3 regions of the Paenibacillus sp. 2KB_22 genome follow, and region 2 is predicted to be linked to each of the others. Evidence: riboswitches for the same ligand, from Rfam matches in the RefSeq annotation. Region 2 holds a riboswitch; each other region holds the start of a gene.
What was found. A riboswitch is a leader RNA that binds a small molecule or an ion and turns the genes downstream of it on or off. The one in region 2 is predicted to bind cobalamin.
Positions count from the first base shown of each region.

Region 1: another riboswitch for cobalamin. It lies ahead of nikB (nickel ABC transporter permease); the one in region 2 lies ahead of cobJ (precorrin-3B C(17)-methyltransferase).
Region 3: another riboswitch for cobalamin. It lies ahead of AB4111_RS09155 (ABC transporter substrate-binding protein); the one in region 2 lies ahead of cobJ (precorrin-3B C(17)-methyltransferase).

Region 1 is NZ_JBFRHG010000008.1:153,501-160,659, reverse strand. It holds gene AB4111_RS28165 (ABC transporter substrate-binding protein) at 1-1,169, opposite strand, end outside; gene nikC (nickel transporter permease) at 1,184-2,017, opposite strand; gene nikB (nickel ABC transporter permease) at 2,018-2,956, opposite strand; cobalamin riboswitch at 3,124-3,316, opposite strand; gene AB4111_RS28150 (AraC family transcriptional regulator) at 3,394-4,221, opposite strand; gene AB4111_RS28145 (alpha-glucosidase/alpha-galactosidase) at 4,426-5,727, shown strand; gene AB4111_RS28140 (response regulator) at 5,846-6,547, opposite strand; gene AB4111_RS28135 (ATP-binding protein) at 6,549-7,159, opposite strand, start outside.
Region 2 is NZ_JBFRHG010000003.1:546,437-553,595, forward strand. It holds gene AB4111_RS21295 (uroporphyrinogen-III synthase) at 1-545, shown strand, start outside; cobalamin riboswitch at 743-932, shown strand; gene cobJ (precorrin-3B C(17)-methyltransferase) at 1,335-3,266, shown strand; gene AB4111_RS21305 (sirohydrochlorin chelatase) at 3,559-4,761, shown strand; gene cobK (precorrin-6A reductase) at 4,758-5,528, shown strand; gene AB4111_RS21315 (precorrin-8X methylmutase) at 5,600-6,247, shown strand; gene AB4111_RS21320 (hypothetical protein) at 6,826-7,032, shown strand; gene AB4111_RS21325 (cobalt-precorrin-5B (C(1))-methyltransferase) at 7,071-7,159, shown strand, end outside.
Region 3 is NZ_JBFRHG010000001.1:2,068,480-2,075,638, reverse strand. It holds gene cobD (threonine-phosphate decarboxylase CobD) at 1-578, shown strand, start outside; gene AB4111_RS09170 (adenosylcobinamide amidohydrolase) at 575-1,411, shown strand; gene cbiB (adenosylcobinamide-phosphate synthase CbiB) at 1,449-2,429, shown strand; gene AB4111_RS09160 (histidine phosphatase family protein) at 2,420-3,106, shown strand; cobalamin riboswitch at 3,253-3,402, shown strand; gene AB4111_RS09155 (ABC transporter substrate-binding protein) at 3,850-4,848, shown strand; gene AB4111_RS09150 (FecCD family ABC transporter permease) at 4,845-5,891, shown strand; gene AB4111_RS09145 (ABC transporter ATP-binding protein) at 5,888-6,700, shown strand; gene cobT (nicotinate-nucleotide--dimethylbenzimidazole phosphoribosyltransferase) at 6,745-7,159, shown strand, end outside.

The sequences.
Region 1 (7,159 bases), on a different contig from region 2:
GCCACAATCGAATCAGACTCGTAAGCGGAGTTCAGAATCAGCTGTAGCGACAGCTTCTTGCCATCTTTTTCACGAATGCCATCCCCATCTGCATCCTTGTAGTCAGCCCCATCCAGCAGCTGTTTGGCTTTCTCCGGTTCGTAATCATATCCTTTGATCTTGTCGTAGCCAAAAGGCAGCGCTGAGGTAAATGGACCTTTGGCCGCCTGACCGCCCACCAGCGTATTCGCATACATCTCCCGGTCTACACCATAAGAGATCGCCCGGCGAACCTCTGGATCACTCAGCAGTGGATTGGTTGTGTTAAACCATACAAACTGGGTACGCAGGCTAGGAATTTCATCAATGGTGTATTGACTCTTGTCCTGGAATAACGTCAAATTGCTGCGTCCCACGTTACTGGCTACATCAATCTCTCCAGACTGCAGGGCAAGAGCACGTGTGCTATCATCCTTGATATATTTCAACGTCAATGTGTCCACATCTGCCGCACCGCCCCAATACCCGTCATACTTTTTCACCTGGATCTCCTGATCCGGCGTATATCCTGTCACCATAAATGGCCCCGTAGCAATAGGCTCGCTCTTGAATTTGGATGTATCTGCACTCGTATCCACAATGACAAACAGTGGCTCGGCAATATTACCAAGCAGGGACGCATAAGGCTCTTTCGTTTTAATCTTCAGATCTTGTCCTTCAGCAGTCATTGAGGCTACAGGTACAGTCGCTTGTCCTCTCTCGTTTAACTCAATGGAGCGTTCTATCGATTTTTTCACCGCGTCGGCAGTTACCTTATTTCCGTTATGGAAAGTTACACCTTCCCGAATATGAAAGTGCCAAGTCGTGTCATCCACTCGTTCCCAAGAATCTGCAATTTTAGGGACCAGCTTCATATTCTCGTCAAACTGGATCAGTGTCTCCCCAATCGCTGCACGCGTGAGTGTCCAGCCGTTCCATTCTTCTGCCGGGTCCAGGTTGCTGCCAAGCCAGAACAAGGCCACATTGAGATGAGTTGGTGCACTTGTAGTACCCTTGTCCGCACCCGCCGACTTCTCCGTTGCACCAGACGAGGTCGATGGATTATTGGCGGTGCCACAAGCTGCAAGCAAGAACACAACCCACATGGATATGAGGGTGAGCAGCATTGATTTTTGAATATTCCTCTTCATTCTGGTTCCTCCAGTTAAGCTGTATTTTTCTTGGGATCAAGCACATCTCGCAGGCTGTCTCCCAGTAAATTAAAAATAATGACGGTGCTAAATATCGCCAGACCCGGATAAATTAACAACCATGGTGCAGTCTGCAGATATCTTCTGCCTTCATTTAACATGGCCCCCCACTCGGGGTTCGGAGGCTGCGCGCCAAGCCCAAGAAAGGACAACCCCGAGATCGACAGCATCATACCACCCACATCCATCATCGCCATGACGATGATTGGAGACATCATATTGGGCAGGATCGTCCTGCCAATGATCTGTATTTTACGTGCTCCGCTGAAAGCAGCGGCAGCGACATATTCCTTTTGCTGAAGGGATATCACCAGGCTTCTGGCCATCCGTGCATACTTCGCCCACCAGACAACCGACAATGCCAGCACCGTATTGAACAATCCCGGCCCCAGCATCCCCACCACAGCGATCGCAAAAATTAGTCCCGGAAATGCCATTAATGTATCAGACAGGCGCATGAGCACCATATCCGTCACACCCCGAGCGAAACCGGCGATGACTCCAATCGCTACACCTAGCACAAACACGATGCCAATCATCATAAAGGTGAGCAGCAGCGAGGTACGTGCACCGTACAGAAGACGAGATAATACACAGCGGCCCAGTTGATCGGTTCCAAGAGGATACTCGGCGCTGGATGGCTGCAACACTTTGGCAAAGTTCGTTGCAAGTGGATCGTGTGGTGCAAGCAGCGGTGCAACCATGGCAAGAATAATCCAGAAGGCGGTCAGAGACAGCAGGAAGGTGAACCAGCGATTCTGCAGTAATACAAGTCTGAAGGCTCTCATCTATATATCCACTTCCAGTCGGATTCGGGGATCACGAAGATGAGTCCATATATCGACCAGCAGATTCAGGGTGACATATATGATCGCCATCCAGATGACATACCCCTGAATCAGCGGATAATCCCTTGTGAAAATCGCATCTACAGCCATCTGTCCAACGCCCGGCCACACAAATAAACTTTCCACAATCGCTGCACCACCTAACAAAGCACCTGTTGTCATGCCCATTAGGGTAACGATCGGCAGCAGGGCATTGGGAAGAATATGACGCAAAATAATGATCGATTCCTTCACACCTCTGGATATGGCTCCGATCACATAGTTCTGGCTTGTCTCCTCAAGCAGGACCGCACGAATCTGTCTGCTGTACTGGGCAACAAGTGGAATCGCGAGTGTACATGCAGGCAGAATCAGGCTATACCATCCGGAATTACCCATTACCGGCAGCAGCTTCAGCTGTACACCGAAGACCAACATGAGCAGCATACCCAACCAGAAGCTGGGCATCGATAATCCGGCAAAAGAGAACAGACGAATGACGTGATCAAGCCATTTGTTACGATAGACAGCCGACAGCATCCCCAATGGAAAGGAAACCAGTATAACCAGAAACATGGCGCTTCCTGTTAGCCAAAGCGTTGCCGGGAGACGTGCCATCAACACGTCCAGTACTGGACGATTGTATTTATATGATGTACCGAAGTCTCCAGTCAGCACCTGTCCCAACCATGTCCCGTATCGGTAGAGAAAGGGCTCGTCCAATCCAAGCTCCGACCTCACCTGCCTGACCAGCTCATCGGATGGCGTTACCCCTGTAGACATAAGCATGAGTCTGGCTGGATCTCCAGGAGACAGGTAGGTTAGCAGGAACGTCAAGAACGTGATGCCGAACAATACGACTACCAGTTGTATTAATCGTTTAACGATATATCTGCTCAAGTGCTCTAACGTCCTTCCCCAAAACTCTATGTATGTGTCATGATGTTCTTCGCCCATAACAAAAAAGGCGTCCCTCTCCGTGTTACTGGATGAGGACGCCTTAAATAAACAGATTTTCAGAAAAAATCATGCTCTCTAAACACCTTCCTATCTCCCGTAGGGTACTACTGTGTTTGTTAAACTTGGCAGGTCTCCTGGCTCCAGAATCATCGTCACTTGCAGCTCCTTCCCGGTCTAAACCAGTGGATTATCGCTACCTGACTCCTCTGTTACAGTGGCGGGACCGCGCCGGTATTACACCGGACTTCCCTATTAAGCTTCCACCCTGACGGGCAAAGCACCAAGTTCCACATATTCAATTACACTTCTGTATCAGTATAGCGGGACAACGTTTAATGATCAAAACTTTTCTTTTAAATTTGAAACACTAGGTGCGTCTAATCGCGAATTCTCGACCCCTTCGGAGATACGCCCGTCACACGCTTAAACATCTTGGAAAACAATAAGGGGTCCGTATAACCGACAGAATGGGCCACTTCACTGACCGACAGCCCTGGATTCTGGAGAAGTTCGGCAGCCCTATTCATACGGTACTCCAGAAAAAATGACTGTAGCGACATGCCATATCGCTCTTTGAACAATCCTGATAGATACGTGCGATCCAACCCCACAGCTTGGGCAATATCCAAAATGGAAGTTCGCTGACTGTACCTGTTCTCCATAAACTGCACCGCCTGCCGGATGTACGTTTCTTTGTTCGAAAGGAGCTGCCCTATATCTTCCTTCACAGGTGAAGAAGAGATGAGTTCTGCCATCAAACGGTACAAGAGACTCTGGTTCAACACATCGCCTTCCGATCGCGTGGAAGCTTGGACCATCTCCGTATACAACTGTTCCATCGTAATCGTATCATGGGCATCATATATCGGGCGCTCCGGGCTCAGTTGGGCACGTTGCATGAATGCTTTGGCTTGTACACCTTTGAAGCCGAACCACGAATACGTCCAGGGCTCCTGCGGATCTGCCTCATAATGAATAAGCGTGTCCGGGAAAATGATAAACCCCTGTCCCTCGCTAAGCTTGTATTCCTGATCCCCCATGTACACGATGCCCCGTCCTTCATGGATGTAATGCACAATATAGGAATCACGTACACCCGGTCCCCAATAATGGGCGGGTTCACACGCCTCCCACCCGAAGAACAACAAGACCAGTTCCATCTGTGTCCAGTCCGTGGCTACCACATTCATCTCTATTTTTCTCATTTTATGCCCTCCCTCCTTGTTTCCTTCCGAGGCTCACCATCTGTATGTCTAATTAAATTATAACAGCTAAAGGACATAAATATTAGTTGAAAACGGAAACAAAAATGGGATTATGCCATGTTTGAGAGGGGTTGAGCCATAGTTATATGTGCCGAATCGGCCTATAGTTGGGGTACAACATTTTTCAGGGAGGCTTAACTTAAGATGAACAAAATTACGTTTCTCGGTGCGGGAAGCACCGTCTTTGTCAAAAATGTATTGGGTGATGTCATGATGACCGAAGCACTGCAGGATTTTGAGCTGGCATTGTTCGATATCGATGCTGAACGTCTGAGCGATTCCGAGCGTTTGCTGACCAGTCTGGCCCGTTCACTCGGAAGTCGTTGCGTCGTTAACGTATATCAGGACCGCAAAGAAGCGCTGCGCGGGGCCAAATATGTCATCAACGCCATCCAGGTCGGTGGATATGATCCATGTACCATTACGGACTTCGAGATTCCGAAGAAATACGGACTACGTCAAACGATTGCAGATACCCTAGGTATCGGTGGAATTTTCCGTAATTTGCGGACGATTCCGGTCATGCTGGATTTTGCCCGGGATATGCAGGAAGTGTGTCCGGATGCATGGTTCCTGAACTACACCAACCCGATGGCCGTGCTTACCAACGTCATGAATGTGCATGGTGGGATCAAAACCGTAGGTTTGTGTCATAGTGTGCAGGTATGTGTACCACATCTGTTCGATGCACTGGGAATGGATCAGACAGGTGTTGTGGCTAAGGTTGCAGGAATTAACCACATGGCGTGGCTGCTCGAAGTTACAAAAGACGGGCAGGATCTGTACCCCGAGATTAAACGTCTGGCGAAGGAAAAGCAGAAAGAACAGCATGACGACATGGTCCGTTTTGAGTTGATGCAGCGATTTGGCTATTATGTAACGGAATCGTCCGAGCATAATGCCGAGTACCACCCTTACTTCATCAAGCGGAATTACCCGGAGCTGATTGAACGCTTCAACATTCCACTGGATGAGTATCCACGCCGCTGTGTGAACCAGATTGAAGGCTGGAAAGAAATGCGTACCAAGCTGTTTGCCAGCGAAAATATTGAACATACCCGCAGCCGTGAATACGCATCGCATATTATTGAAGCCATGGAGACGAATAACCCGTACAAGATTGGCGGCAACGTCATGAACAACGGACTGATTACGAACCTGCCGCGTGAGGCATGTGTTGAGGTACCTTGTCTGGTCGATGGATCAGGGATCAGCCCTACGTACATTGGAGATCTGCCTCCACAACTCGCGGCATTGAACCGGACAAACATCAATACGCAACTGCTGACCATTGAAGCGGCAATCACGGGCAAAAAGGAACATATCTATCATGCGGCAATGCTTGATCCACACACGGCTGCCGAGCTGTCTATCGATGACATCGTAGCGATGTGTGATGAGTTGATTGAGGCTCACGGCGACTGGTTGCCAAAATACACGTCATAATATAAAAGCACCGTTCCTTTGCAGCCAAAGGGGACGGTGTTTTGCTCTTCAATGACGCTCACCCGCTGAGGCGTGCATCACATCACTATTAAGAAATGTCTCGCTGCTCCCTTAAACCTTATTCGGCAGGAAGCAAAAAGCGATAACCAATGCCAGGCTCCGTCTGAATATATCGGGGCTTGGTTGGATCTTCATTTAATTTCTTGCGCAGATGTCCCACATATACCCGAAGATAATGGCTGTCGGACTCATGATGATGCCCTCCCCATACTTGCTGCAAAAGCTGACGCTGGGTGATTATCTTCCCCGCATTCGAGGCGAGCACCTTCAGCATCTCATATTCCGTTGGGGTTAATTTCACCAAATTCCCCTCCAGTTCGACCTGCCTTTGGGCCAGATCAACCGTCAGTGCTCCGAAGCGCAGTATTGGCTCATCCGTCGTTTTGGCTACATGACGCAGCGCCACCCGAATACGGGCGACCAACTCACCCATTCCGAATGGTTTGGTCACATAATCATCTGCACCACCATCCAACGCGGCAATTTTGTCTCCCTCCTGATCCTTCGCTGTCAGCACAATGATCGGGACTTGCGACCATTCGCGAATGCGGCGAAGTACCTCCATGCCAGACATGCCTGGCAAACCGAGATCAAGGATGATCAGATCCGGATGTACAATACTCGCCTGAATAACACCCTCTTCGCCCTCTCCACACTCGTGGAGTTCGAATTGGTGTGCCTGAAGAGTGACCTTGAGCAATTTGCGAATCTGCGGCTCATCATCGATCACCAGTATACGAGCCCCTAGTGGTGCGTTCATGTTATTCTTCAACCTCTCCTTGTTCTGAATAGGGAAACCGCGATCCGTGAGCCTCCATGGGGAGTTCTATGCGCATTCTCGTTCCCCCGCCCGGATTCGGCTCTGCCACAATGGTACCTCCGTGGACTTCCACAATGCCTTTGCAGATCGCCAGACCAAGCCCTGTTCCTGTGACATGCTGAGTAGACTCTGAGCGATAGAACTTATCAAATATACGTATTCTTTCCGCTTCCGGTATACCGACACCTTGATCAGCTACCCAGATCGTCAATTGACTTGGACTCTTATTACTCGTCACAGTGATGACAATCTGGCTCTCATCAGGCGAATATTTGATGGCGTTGCTGACGATATTGACCAGCACCTGCTCCAGCAATACTTCATCTCCGTAGATGAAGGCCGGATCATCAGGCAGTTCAACTTGAATGTTGCGATGCGGACTGAATTCCCGAACTTGTGTCAGTACAACGCTAATTATGTCTCCCACGTCACACCATTTCCGGTTCAGTTGCAACATGCCGCTCTCCAGCCGAACCATACCCAGCAGATTCGTGACGAGACGATTCATGCGCAAGGCTCCATCCCGAATGTTGCCTGTTAATTCTCTCCGAT
Region 2 (7,159 bases):
GGGGATACAAGACGGTGAATGCGCTCAAAAAGCGCAAGTTAACACCACTGGTACGAGATGATGATGGTAGCACGGACGGGCTCATTCGAGAATTCGCCCCACATGATCTCGCAGGGAAAAAGGTCATATTGCAGCTTCATGGGGAGACAGCTCCCAAACTCGTCGCATGGTTGGAAGAACAAGGTGCAATCGTCAGACAAGTGCTCCCTTACCGGCATGTACCGCCGGAAGAGGCAGAGCTGGAACAGCTGTTGAATGAAATTCTAAAGTTCGAGGTAGATGCCGTTGCGTTCACAAGTGGCCCTCAGGTCAGATTCCTGACGCAATACGCGGCCTCCCAGGACAAGCTTGAGCAGATGCTTGCTGCCTTCAGACAAGGCGTAATTCCTGCATCTGTAGGTAAAGTTACAGCAAACTCCATGCGTGAAGAAGGCATTGAGGCGCTGGTCATTCCGGAGGAAGAGAAGATGGGAGCACTCATCGTTGAGCTTGGACGTTACTTCGCTGCGGGGCGTGCGGCCAAGAGTAGTGGCCTGCAATCATAGTTATCAATGACTATGGATGTATTTAATCATTAGGTAGATGCATGGTTTAAAACGAATCTTATATGTATATGTTACATCAGGTTCTGATCCGTTTTTTTGGATCAGGACTTTTTTCTGTTTTGTCTGAAAATAGAAGAACGGACAAGTATCATAAGCATGGACATTATTTCCTGCGCGGTGTTATTATGAAAACAATATTGAATGAAAACAAGCAAGGTGCTCTTGCGTGCAGCAAGAGGTAACAGGGAATCGGGTGAAAGTCCCGAGCGGTCCCGCCACTGTAATGGTGAAGCCCTTTTTGATCCAAGTCACTCGGAAAGCCGGGGAAGACAGAAAAGGAAGCTGATGATCCAAAGCCAGGAGACCTACCTTGCATGTGTCACCGAACCCTTCGCGGAAAGGAGTGGTGTACGAAGAATCAGGAAATGGGCGAACAAGCGGTTCGCCTGGCTGGCCCCCCTTGGGCCACATAGTCACAGGACTACCCTCAGGGAGTCTGGACTATGTTCTTGAGTGTACGTACATGCGTATCCCATCCGTTACAAGGATGGGATTTTTTTGTTTTTATAGATAAATGTACATCCTTGTGATACCTGCCCTATGTAGGGAAATTGCAGGTAGAAGAATAGATTAGTTGGATCATAACAGGTGATGTAAGAGCCTTGTTGATAGTCTGAGTAAACAGAGCTGACGAGTTGGACATGCAGTACAGTGGGGGAGAAGGTCGGCATAGCCGCCCTTCTTCACTGTTTAGATCAGTACGACAAGTGTGATGAAGGAGGAGAAGTAATGCAAGATCAAGGCAAGCTGCTGATTATCGGGTTCGGTCCAGGAGCAATGGAACATATCACCAAGCGGGCACTCGAAGCACTTCAGGAGAGCGAGGTAATTATCGGATACAACACTTATGTGGATCTTATTCGCCCTCTGTTGAACGGGCAAGCGATTGTGCGCACAGGTATGACGGAGGAAGTAAGCCGTGCACAAGAAGCAGTCAGACAAGCGGAGATGGGCAAAATTGTTGCCGTAATTTCCAGCGGTGACGCAGGCGTATATGGTATGGCTGGACTGGTGTACGAGGTGCTGATGGAGCAAGGCTGGAAGCCGGATACGGGTGTTGCCGTCGAAGTTATTCCGGGCGTATCGGCCATTCAGTCCTGTGCATCACTGCTTGGTGCCCCCGTTATGCATGATGCATGTACGATCAGCCTTAGTGATCACCTTACGCCGTGGGAGACCATTATTCGCCGGGTCGAAGCCGCAGCGTCCGCTGATTTTGTCATTGCCCTGTACAATCCACGCAGTGGACGGCGCACACGCCAGATCGTGGAGACACAGGAAATGATTCTGCGTTATCGTGACCCACAGACCCCGGTAGGTCTGGTGAAAAGTGCATACCGTGAGCGTCAGGATGTTGTCATGACCACACTGGAGGATATGCTGAATCATGATATCGGCATGCTGACGACCGTGATTATCGGCAACTCTTCGACCATGATGTACGAAGGACTCATGGTCACCCCGCGCGGGTATCAGCGGAAATATACGCTGAACACCGCGGAACAGTCGCTCAGACCTCATGAGCGACTACGCACAGAAGCCGAGCCATGGTCGCTCGGCGCAAGGGAAGCCCGCTCTGCCGCCTCCGGCGAGGCAGCGGGCGAGAGCCCGGCCAGCGATGCATCGGCCGCGCAGCCACAGGCGGAGCCAGCCCTGCGCGGCGCAAGCGCCGGAGCGGGCACGGCTCCGCAAGGGCAGCCGCCCGCTGTCGCAGGGGCAGCTGCCGCTACGCCTGCGGCAAGCCCGGCGAGCAGCGCTGGCACCGCCGTGCTTGCTGGCGAGCGACCTGCGCCCGTTGCGGCAGAGGCCGCTCCGGGCGGAGTCGCCGAAGCGCCACGCGCCGGAGCAGCTGCGCTTGCCGCCGAGGCGCTGACACGGCTCGCGGCAGGTGGCGCGCTAGCGGGCGAATCGGCGAGCCGCTGGCTGGATGCAGCAGCGCCGAGCCGAGAGGCAAGTGCACCGCAGGCTGCGACCGCAACGGCGGTACGCACCGTGCCCGAGCCTGGGCGTAAGGCGCCGCTGTTTGAAGTCGGCGTGTCGCCCGGCGTGGGCAACAAAAAATTCACCGCAGCCCAGATGGCGCTGCTGGCGCAGTGTGCAAGTGAAGACGGCGAACTGGAGTACACGCCGGAGCACCAGATTATTCTGAGAGTGCCGACATTTGAACCGGACTCGCTGGTTAAAGAGCTGCGTGCAGCGAATTTTATCGTTGTACCGATTGGCGATGTCATCAAAGTGAAGGCTTGTGACTTCTGCAATATGGAGAAGGACGATGCTGTCCCGATGGCTAACCATTTACAGGCCGTGATAGGCGGACTGGGTGCACCGAAAGAAACAAGTGTGGCGCTGAATGGCTGCGGTATGGCATGTTACGGGGCAGTGCTGGAGGATATCGGCATCGTGTATCGCAAAGGTGCATATGACCTGTTCCTCGGTGGCAAGAAATTCGGCCGCAATGCTCACCCTGCCCAGCCCGTAGCGGAGGGAATCCCGGGTGATCAGATTGGTGGAATTGTGGAACGAATTGTGGCCGATTACAAGGAAAAAGGCCATCCGAATGAGCGATTCCACAAGTTCTTCAAACGAGTTGGTGTAATTCAGGGCTTCCGCCATGTGGATGCACCAGTCACTGTGGAAGTAAACCCGATATGTGGTGACTAATTCCATACTTAATTCCTTACTAAATACCTAACTAAGCCTTGAGTAAGTATTAATTGAGTCCTTGCCTGCATGGCTTCTTTCGTGGAGACGTGATGGTGTAGCCTGTCAGGACCTATCTAATATTTCGCAATATTCGCTGGATTTCAGCTGACATAGATGAATTAATTTTTACGATTAATGCGGTGAATGGATGGAATGACTGGTTTGGCGTAGTTTTAGCCGGATGAACTGGAATGCCAAATGAATATGAAAAGTCTGATCTGTGGGTCAGACGGGGGAGGAATAACGAAAGATGGATGCAATATTGTTGGTGGGACACGGGAGCCGTGACCCTGAGGGGAACCGGGAATTGAAGGAGTTTGCACATGAGGTAGCAGCGAAGGCACCAGAGAATACGTTGGTGGAGACCTGTTTTCTGGAATTAACGAGACCAAGTATTGCTGAAGGTGTTACCGCTTGTGTGGACCGAGGTGCAACACGTGTTGTGTTGGTGCCGATCATTCTGTTTGCTGCCGGTCATGCCAAGATTGATATTCCTAACGCCATTGACCGCGCCAAGGCACGTTATCCGCAGGTGGAATTCGTATATGGTCGTCCCATCGGTGTTCATGAGAAAGTTGTTCAGATCATGCAGACCCGTCTGCAAGAAGCACAACCTGTACTTGTCGCATCCCAAGGCGGTACAGCCGTAGCGGCTCCACCTGCTCCGGTGACGGATGAAGAGACCGCCGTACTGGTGCTTGGACGGGGAAGCAGTGACCCGGATGCCAACAGTGACTTTTTCAAAATGACCCGGATGTTATGGGAGAAACTGCCGTACAAGTGGACGGAAAGCAGCTTTATTGGCGTGACTCAGCCCTCTTTCCCGGATGGATTGGAGCGTTGTCTATTGCTTGGCGCGAAGAAAATCATCATCATGCCTTATTTCCTGTTCACAGGTGTACTGATCAAGCGTATTGATGAAATGACCGCAGAATTTGCAGCGGCACATCCAGACATTCAGGTCGAGGTTGGCGGATATTTTGGCTTCCACCCGAAGCTAGTTGAACTGGTACTGGAGCGGGCTCATGAGGGGTTATATGGACGTGTAACAGCCAACTGTGATAACTGCCAATTCAGACTTGAAGCAGCCAAACACCATCACCACCATCATGATCACGACCATGGGCATGACCACGATCATCACCACGATCACGACCACGATCATTCGGACCATGATCACTCGCATCATCATGACGAGCATGATCATCAGCACGTACATGCACACGATGACCAGCATAAGCATGAACACGATCATGATCACACGCATACTGCCGTCGATCGTCAAACATCACTCGATTATCATCATGATCACGACGAAGAGTTGCATCATACGCATCACGAGCAAGAAGTTCATCGGAACAACTCAGATGACGCAGAAGAAATCGTACAAGAAGTGGCTTCTCCCGATCAGTCACAGGTTGCAGCAACTTCGGAGCAGGTGAATCGTCCATGATCTTCATGTTGTGTGGTACAAGTGATGCCAGGGAACTGGCTCTACAGATCCAGCAGCAAGGTACAGACGTACTGACTTCTGTTGTAACCGACAGTGCTGCCCATAGCCTGACAGAGGCCGGATTACCTGTTCGGACAGGCCGTTTGACTGTGGAAGCGATGGTGGAACTTGTGCGTGAAAAAGGTAGCCGTGCCATCGTGGATGCAAGTCATCCGTTTGCCGAAGAAGCACATGCCAATGCGATGGAAGCAGCCAAACAGGCGGGTATTCCATACATTCGTTACGAGCGAACGGGTCTCGCGTACGATGATCATGCGTTGCTGCATGTCGTGTCTTCTTACGATGAAGCGGCACTCAAGGCCAAAGAACTGAAGGGCTCGGTCATGCTGACGACAGGTAGTAAAACGTTACAGATTTTCACCAAGCACCTGCTCGGTGATCCGGATATTCGTCTCGTTGCCCGCATGCTTCCACGTCTCGATAATATGGAGAAATGCGGTGAGCTTGGCGTTGAACAGCGCAATATTATTGCGATACAGGGACCTTTTTCCCGTGAAATGAATGAAGCCTTGTACAAGCACTATGCGACGACAGTAATGGTGACCAAGGAGAGCGGCAAGACCGGAGCGGTGGATGAGAAAATCCAATCTGCACTGGAGCTGGGCATTCATGTCGTGTTGATTTCACGCCCCGAGGCTGAATTTGGAACGGTGTTTGACCATTTTGAAGGTGTGTTGGATGAGTTGAATCGTGTATTGGTGCAGTAGAGCACCCCAATAGTTTTAATTTGAATAATGAATTTTTGAATGACACCACTAGTAGAAGGAGTGAAATGCACATGGATTTCAAAACGGAATTTAAACCGTTGACCGTACAACCACAGGAGATTGAGGGTAAGAGCTTTGAGATGATCACGGAGGAACTGGGTGAGCATCCGTTCACGGCTGAGCAATATCCCGTGGTACAGCGGGTCATTCACGCCTCGGCTGACTTCGAACTGGGCCGGAGCATGGTGTTCCACCCGGATGCCATTCAAGCGGGAATTGCAGCGCTTCGCGCCGGCCAATCCGTCATCGCTGACGTACAGATGATTCAGGCTGGGGTAAGCAAGGATCGCATTCGCGGTTTTGGCGGAGATGTACATGTACATATTTCCGATCCCGATGTGATGGAAGAAGCCAAACGCCTGAACACCACTCGGGCCATCATCTCGACGCGTAAAGCTAATCAATTATACGAAGGCGGAATCTACGCCATTGGTAACGCACCAACAGCACTGCTGGAACTGATCCGTCTGGTCAAAGAAGGCGAAGCGAAACCAGGCCTGATCATCGGTATGCCGGTCGGATTCGTATCCGCAGCAGAATCCAAAGACGAGCTGCGCAAACTCGACATCCCGTTTATCACCAACATCGGCCGCAAAGGCGGAAGTACCATCGTCGTAGCCGCCCTGAACGCCATCTCCCTGATGGCAGTGAAGGCGTAGTCGTTTGGATAAACGAGCAGAGGTTAGTAAAGGCAATCGTGACGGAAACAAGCGTTAACGAAACTTAACGAACCTTACAGGCCTTATATTGCCGAGTATCATCCGTTTCACATTTTAACGAACCTAAGTAACGCTATTCCGGTAAAACACGCCAAAAAGTAGTGAAAACAGCATCTGTATAACGAAAGAACGTCTCTACGATTCGTTACCATTTTCATTTGTGGAATGTAGCCGCAATAACGCGTCCTCGGTTTGTTAAAAGGTAGATGTTATCAAAAGGCATCCATTCATAGACGCAAAACCGCGTAACTACAATCCATGCCAAGTCCTACTGCATGGAATGCCCAGTTACCACAAACAAACCTCAGGGCATTGTTTAGCCCAAGAGGTGGCACTAACCCTTTGTCAGTGGCGCACACTGATGCCATGAGTTCAAGCGAAGCCATGTAGATAATCAATAGAAATCTACACAAGGGCAAAAGCGCGTAACTACATTCCATGCCAAGTCCTACTGGCATGGAATGATCAGTTACCACAAAAAAAACCTCAGGGCATTGTTTAGCCCAAGAGGCGGCATTATGCACTGTGCCAGGTGGATGCAGAAGCAGGTAGCAGCGAAGGGGACGGAATCGATTCTGAAGAAGCGGAGCGGTCGCCTTTGTCTCTGGATTTCTCCCTTTACAAAAGGGAATCAAGGAAATCTGGAGACAACAGCGATCATAAGAACGATCCGTACCCGTAGCGGCCACCCAAGCGCCAAAGCCACCACCCCGCACACAGCGTAATGCCATCTAACTAACCAAGGACGGGAGGTTCAAAACCCATGATAGGCGGCAATACACCAGACCCCGACAAACCAATGCGTTCCGGTTTCACCACAGGAGCGTGTGCCACAGCCGTTGCCAAAGGAGC
Region 3 (7,159 bases), on a different contig from region 2:
ATCTGAACGACTATCCAAATGTGATCATCATTCGTTCGATGACGAAGTTTTATGCCATTCCGGGCTTGCGTCTAGGATATGCTTTGGGCCGTGCGGAATATATTCAGGCAATGACGAAGAAACAGGTGACCTGGAGTGTCAACGGTCTGGCGCTTATGGCAGGTGAAGCCTGTCTGCGCAGTGGAGAACGGTACGAACTGGAGACCCTATCACAGATCACGCGGGAACGGGGACATCTCATCGCTGGGCTGCAGGCGTATGGATGTGCGGTGACACCGGGAGAGGCGAACTTTATTTTGGCACGTGTGCCGGCCCCTTGGACAGCAGCATCCATGCAGGAGGCGCTGGGGCAAAGGGGTATCCTGATTCGCAGCTGTGCCATGTATCCGGGGCTTGACGAAGGCCATGTGCGTTTCGCGGTCAAGGATGCAGACGCCAATGCTACTTTGCTCGAAGTGCTGGGCAGCGTGTTGGAAACCAAGGGATATCCAAATGTCGATCAGTCTTCCATTCATGAATCCAGTCAGCAGGAGAAGGCGAAAGATTCGGAACAGGAACAGGGAGGGAAGCGGCAATGACACTCCCGTTTTATAACTACTTTACGAATGGAGAAACAGACGAGAATGAGTATGCGGCCTTTTCCTGGCCAGGACTGAACATATCTGCACATGAACGACATATCAAAGCACAGAGTCCAAGGGCAGCCCAAGCGCTGTCGAATGCGGTATATGGCGGCGGGATGCTTGAACTGGATCGCATATTTAACATCTATGTGGACAGGCATTACCGCTGTGATGATCCGCCGCGTGATATCGAACAAGCGCTGAACGAATGGCAAGAGCCGCGGGATCAATGTGCCGGATTATTGACGGCCGTAAGGCTGGAGCATACTTCCATTCAGGAATATACAAGTGATGAATTTGGCCTTCTGTGCTGTACCACTGCGGGTGTATCAAATGCCGCACGAGCGGGGTCGGAGAGAACGGTATTTGATGCGGCAGGAAATAAGACGATGTCTTCCGGCAGGGAGCGCTCTGCTCCTTCAGCACGGAATCTGACGATGCCATCCTATGTCCCAGGTACAATTAACATCATGCTCTGGTTGAATGGACGCATGACCAGCGGGGCAATGGTGAATGCAGTACAGACGGCGGTGGAAGCCAAAGCGGCAGCGCTGGCGGATGCGGGGGTTCTGGATTCGGAGAACGGGTTGCCCGCCACCGGCACCACAACTGATGCCATTGTATTTGCGGTACGTCAGGCAGTGGAGGAAACACAACCGATGATCGCTTATGCCGGGACAGCGACTACGGCAGGGGCGGCGATTGGCAGACTGGTATACGACACGGTGACGGAGAGCCTTCAGGCCGGACTGTACGGAAAGAGAGGATCAGGCACAAATGACTTTTGAGGTGGAGCATCTATGGACTTGGCCGTTCTGGACAGGCATGGCGGGAGCCTGGATTATTATACTGGCGTACCTGTTGGACCGATGTATCGGAGATCCGCGCTGGATTCCCCACCCGGTGATTGGCATGGGAAAAGGCATCTCGGCGTTGGAGCGTGTCATTCGCTCGCGTGTGAGCACAGATTCGGGGCTGAAGAGAGCAGGGCTGTTGTTTCCGATTGTGATCGCGGGGGGGTCTTTTGCCATCACGTGGGGACTTGTATATGTGCTTGGGCTGATTCATCCTGTCATTGCGGTGGCAGCTGAAGTAGTGCTCATCGCAACGACCATTGCTTCAAAAGGGCTTAAGGATGCAGGTATGGAAGTGTATCGTCATCTGAAGCAGCAGGATTGGCCGGCGGCCAGACGTTCACTGGGCATGATTGTTGGACGTGATACAGCGCATCTGGATGAACCGGAGGTTGTGCGGGGAACGGTAGAGACGGTTGCCGAAAATATCGTTGATGCCATTGTATCCCCGTTATTCTATGCGCTTATTGGAGGCGCTCCGCTTGCTATGGCTTATCGTGCCGTCAACACGCTGGATTCCATGGTTGGATATAAAAATGACAAGTATTTGCATCTTGGCTGGGCCTCGGCCCGTCTGGATGATGTGGCGAACTGGATACCTGCCCGGTTGACCGCGATGCTATTAATCGTGGGTGCGTGGGTGATGAAGATGGACGCCAAAGGAGCAGCACGCATGGTCGCACGGGATGCAAGACTGCATCCAAGTCCGAATAGCGGTTTTCCCGAATCAGCGGTGGCTGGAGCACTGGGCATCCGGCTTGGTGGACATAACGTGTATCATGGAGTTGCTTCGTTTCGCGCCTACATGGGGGAGGCCAAACGGCCGATGGAAGCCGAGGATATTGTGCGAACATCACGCCTGATGTTCTGGTCGGCAGGGGCTTTTGTTGTACTGTGCGTGTTCATAACGCTGGGTATGTGGCTGGCAGGAGGGACGCTGTTATGGCCGTAAATGAAGGAAATGCAGGCAATGAAGTACATAGGGATCAACCCGGTCCGCTGAAACGAAACATTCTGTGGGTCCGTCACGGGACAACGCTGTGGAATGTGGAAAAAAGATACCTGGGGCATACCGACATCGGTCTGCTGCCAGATGCCAAAGAAGAACTGGCTCCGCTTCATGAACAATTGAGCAATGTTCCGTGGAACGAGCTATATTGCAGTGATCTTCTTCGCTGCCGGCAGACGCTGGAACAGATTCTTCCTGATGCCAGCGGACAGGTGAAGTTCGACTCGCGCCTGCGCGAGAATGATTTTGGACAGTGGGAAGGGCTGACGTATGAGCAGCTCAAGGATAACCCTGTGTACCGAAGCTGGATTGATGCGCCGCAGAAGGTCACTCCGCCCGGTGGGGAATCGTGGCAGGAGTTTACGGGGCGAATGGATTCCTTTCTTCAAGAGATGTTGTTGGAGGGTCGTCCTTCGATCCACGTTGATGAGGGGCAAGTTCCTACCATGGTTGTGGTTACGCATGGTGGTGTCATCCGGTATGCCTTGTCCCGTCTGATTGCCGGGCTTGGGTTCTGGGATACACATGTCGTACCGGGACAGGCGATTCAGGTTCAGCTTGATCGACAGGGGAATCAATGGTTTGGCAGCAGAGTGACTTTTCCGCCAATCGGGTTGTAAGGATGTACAATATACCCTATAATCACAACAGAAGTGTGACTTCAGCATGGATACAGATACGCTCAGGCAGTGAAGCCTCAACGAGTATGCAACATGCAGAAATTACACGGCAATGGTTTACCATATCAGCGACCAAGGGTCCCGCGTGTGAAGGCTGTTTTCATGGCAGATTAGTACGAGTCGTGAAACACACAAGGGTGAAATGGGGAAGTCGGTGCAAATCCGGCACGGTCCCGCCACTGTAAAACAGGATGATTCCTGTAAGTCAGGTTACCTGCCCTGGACGTACAAACCGGTGTTCCTTCGAGGAAAGGACAGCGTTTCGGGCTATTCTATGCGCATGGACAACCTTTGGTTGAACATGTACAGATCGCCATATGCGAGACGTCATCCCTGATCCTGGACGTATGGATTGGGGATTTTTTATTGTTCATGTAAGATGAACGAGACCAATTTTACACGAGGTCACTACGATTGCAGTACCATCTTCCGATCGCTGTTATCCCCAGATTTTTTGATGCCCTTTTTGAAAGGGGAAATCCGGTGATAAGCGTATGCTTCCGATTTAGCTTTCTTGTAGAAAGCTTTAAGCGAACACTTCGTTTCTTCAGATCGGTTCTGCACTCTCCGTTAACGTGTAAATGTTGCAGTTCAAACCTTATACAGGAACACCAAGGCATGGGAGCAGGAGTTTAAGCACGATGCAAGAAAATAGCACAAATAGAGAAGGGGAGAATAACAGAATGAATTTCAAGAATTGGAAAAGCGTAGCGTCCCTGCTAAGTGCAGCGGCACTCGCACTGGCTTTGGCCGGATGTGGCAATGCAACAACGAACGAGGGCACAGGTACTTCACAGCAACCGGCACAGGAGCAGTCCCAAGGCCAGGCGCAGACGGACCTCAAAACACAATATCCACTTACCGTTACAGATGCAACGGGTGAATCGTTTACTTTTGAAAAGGCGCCAGCCAAAATTGTATCCGTGTCTCCGGCTGAGACAGAGTCCCTGTTTGCCCTTGGATTGGATGAACAGATCGTTGGTGTATCCGACTATGATGATTATCCTGAAGCAGCAACAACCAAAGCGAAAATGGGCGGGATCACCAAGCCCAATGAAGAGTCCATCATTGCAGCTGAAGCCGACATCGTCTTCACAGGTATCTCGATGAGCGAGGATGCCGTGAAGAAGCTGCGCGAGTTGGGTATTACCATTTTCAAAACGGATCCTAAATCCATCGACGATGTGATGAACAATATCGAAACCTTCGGTAAAATCACCGATCATCAGGAAAAAGCACAAGAAATCATCACTCAGATGAAACAGGATGTGACGGATGTAACCGAAGCGGTGAAGGCCGTTAAAACGGAAGATAAGAAAAAAGTATACGTTGAGTTCTCCCCAGGCTGGACTGTAGGTAAAGGCGAATTCATGGATGAACTCATCACTGTAGCCGGAGGTAGCAATATTGCTTCGGACAAAGAGGGCTGGTATGAAATTAATGAAGAAAACGTGATTGCCTCCAACCCCGATGTGATCCTGTATGCCAACGATGTGATTGATGAGAACTCCAAAACACTGGATCAAATCATCAAGGCGCGCAGCGGCTGGGATCAAATTACTGCTGTGAAAAATGACGCGGTTATTGGCCTGGATGCCAACCTGCTGAGCCGTCCGGGTCCACGGGTAACTCAAGGGTTGAAAGAAGTAGCCAAAACGATCTACCCTGACTTGTTCCAATGAGTAAAAAGCTGATCCTGTTCGGGACGACGGGCATGGTGCTGCTGGTGCTCACTGTGCTCATCTGCACGGGCATTGGTTCAGTAGCGTTGCCAATCCGGGATATTGCAGGTATTCTGATTCACAAAATTCCCTGGGTAGGCGACTGGATTACACCGGATTGGAATAAGGCGGCCGAACAGATTATCTGGAAAGTCCGTTTTCCGCGCGTACTGCTTGCTGTGCTCGTGGGTGCTTCACTAGCCATTGCGGGTGCGGGCTTCCAGGGGGTGCTGCGTAATCCGCTGGCCGATCCGTTTACGCTGGGTGTATCATCCGGTGCATCGGTGGGGGCTGCTTTCCTGATTTTCTTCGGATTGCAGTATGCACTGATTGGAATCTGGACCTTACCCTTGATTGCATTTTTGACGGGTGTAATCACGTTATGGTTTGTTATGGCACTGGCTCGTGAAGGGCGCAAAATACCTACACATAGCCTCATTCTGGCTGGTGTGGTCATGCAAAGTTTCCTGGGCGCAGTTGTTTCCTTCCTGTCGACCATGTCGAAACAGACGATTAATGAAATTATATACTGGACGATGGGAAGTCTGGCTCTGCGTGGGTGGTCGTATACGGCCATCCTTTTCCCGTATTTTCTGTTAGGGCTGGTCTTTCTCTGGAGCCGGGCACGCTCGTTGAATGTGCTTGCGCTGGGAGAACGTCAAGCGGCACATATCGGGATTGGCGTGGACAGGCTTAAGCTGTCCGTGCTGGCAGTCGGCACACTGCTGACCGCAGGTGCTGTCTCGGTATCAGGTGTCATCGGATTTGTTGGATTAGTGATCCCGCATATGTTGCGGCTGCTGGTGGGGCCGGATTATCGACTGCTGGTACCTTTGTCTGCCATTGGTGGAGCAATCTTCATGGTGTGGGCCGATACCATCGCCAGGTCGTTGCTTGCGCCAACTGAAATTCCGCTCGGTGTCGTCACCGCCTTTGTTGGTGCGCCGTTCTTTGCTTACCTGCTGCACCGGAACAAAAAGTTGCAGAAGGGGATGATGCCATGAATTCCAGTACCGATTCAAACTCAACTTCCCTTATTTCCATTAAGGGAGCAGGGAAGTCATATGGCAATCACCAGGCATTGCGTAGTGTAGACTGGCATGTTGGTGAAGGTGACTGGTGGGGCGTTGTCGGTCCAAACGGCAGCGGCAAGTCCACTCTGATCCAGCTTATTGCCGGAACGGAACAGTTAAGCGAAGGTCAGATCCGTATCGATGGTCGAGACATCGGCTCATACAGCCGTAAGGACCTGTCGCGCATGATCGCTGTATTGCAGCAGGACGGCTTGCCACCCATCTCTTATCCCGTACGAGATGTGGTGGAGATGGGGAGATATCCGTACCAGAACTGGCTGGGGCGGGAAGCGGGTGATGGGGCACTTGTGGTAGACAGAGTGCTTGAAGACCTGGGATTGACGGAGCTGGCGGACAGACCGCTGGATGCACTCAGCGGCGGGCAACGACAACGGGTCGCACTTGCCAAAGTTATGGCTCAGGAGCCGCGGTTGCTGCTGCTGGACGAGCCGACTACGTTTCTGGATATTAAGTATCAATTGCAATTCATGGAATTGTTATCGGCATGGCGACAGAGAAATAACATTACGATTGTGGCTGTGCTGCATGATCTGAATCTCGCCGCGTTATTTTGCGATCACATTCTGGCGCTGCGAGAGGGCGTAGCGGTGGGAAAGGGGACGCCTCATACGTTAATCAACGATGAGAATATTCAGGACATATTTCGCGTCAAACCCGCAATTGTTTCCCATCCCGACCATGCGATACCTCAACTGCTGCTGCGGCGGGACATCGATTAATTGAAGCGGGCAACCCATATTTTGATGAAGGAAGTGCTGGTTGTATGAATAATGAACAGGTGTTGGAGCAATTAACCCAAAGGATTACCGCTCCTGACCAGGAAGTGGCGGCAGAGACCTCTGCGCACGTGGATTCGTTGACGAAGCCGCCGGGGAGTCTGGGCAAATTGGAAGAGTTGGTAATCCGCCTGGCAGGCATGACGGGCAATGTACGTCCGCGTTTTGATCACAGGGCGGTCATTGTCATGGCCGCAGATCACGGCGTAGTGGAAGAAGGCATCAGTGCTTTTCCTGCTGAAGTAACCCCGCAGATGGTCATGAATTTCCTCGCTGGGGGCGCAGCCGTGAATGTGCTTGCACGTCACGCAGGTGCTGATGTGATCTGTGTGGATATCGGGGTGAATGCCGATCTTGAACATCCGGGCCTGCTCACCCGTAAAATTCGCAAAGGCACGGCCA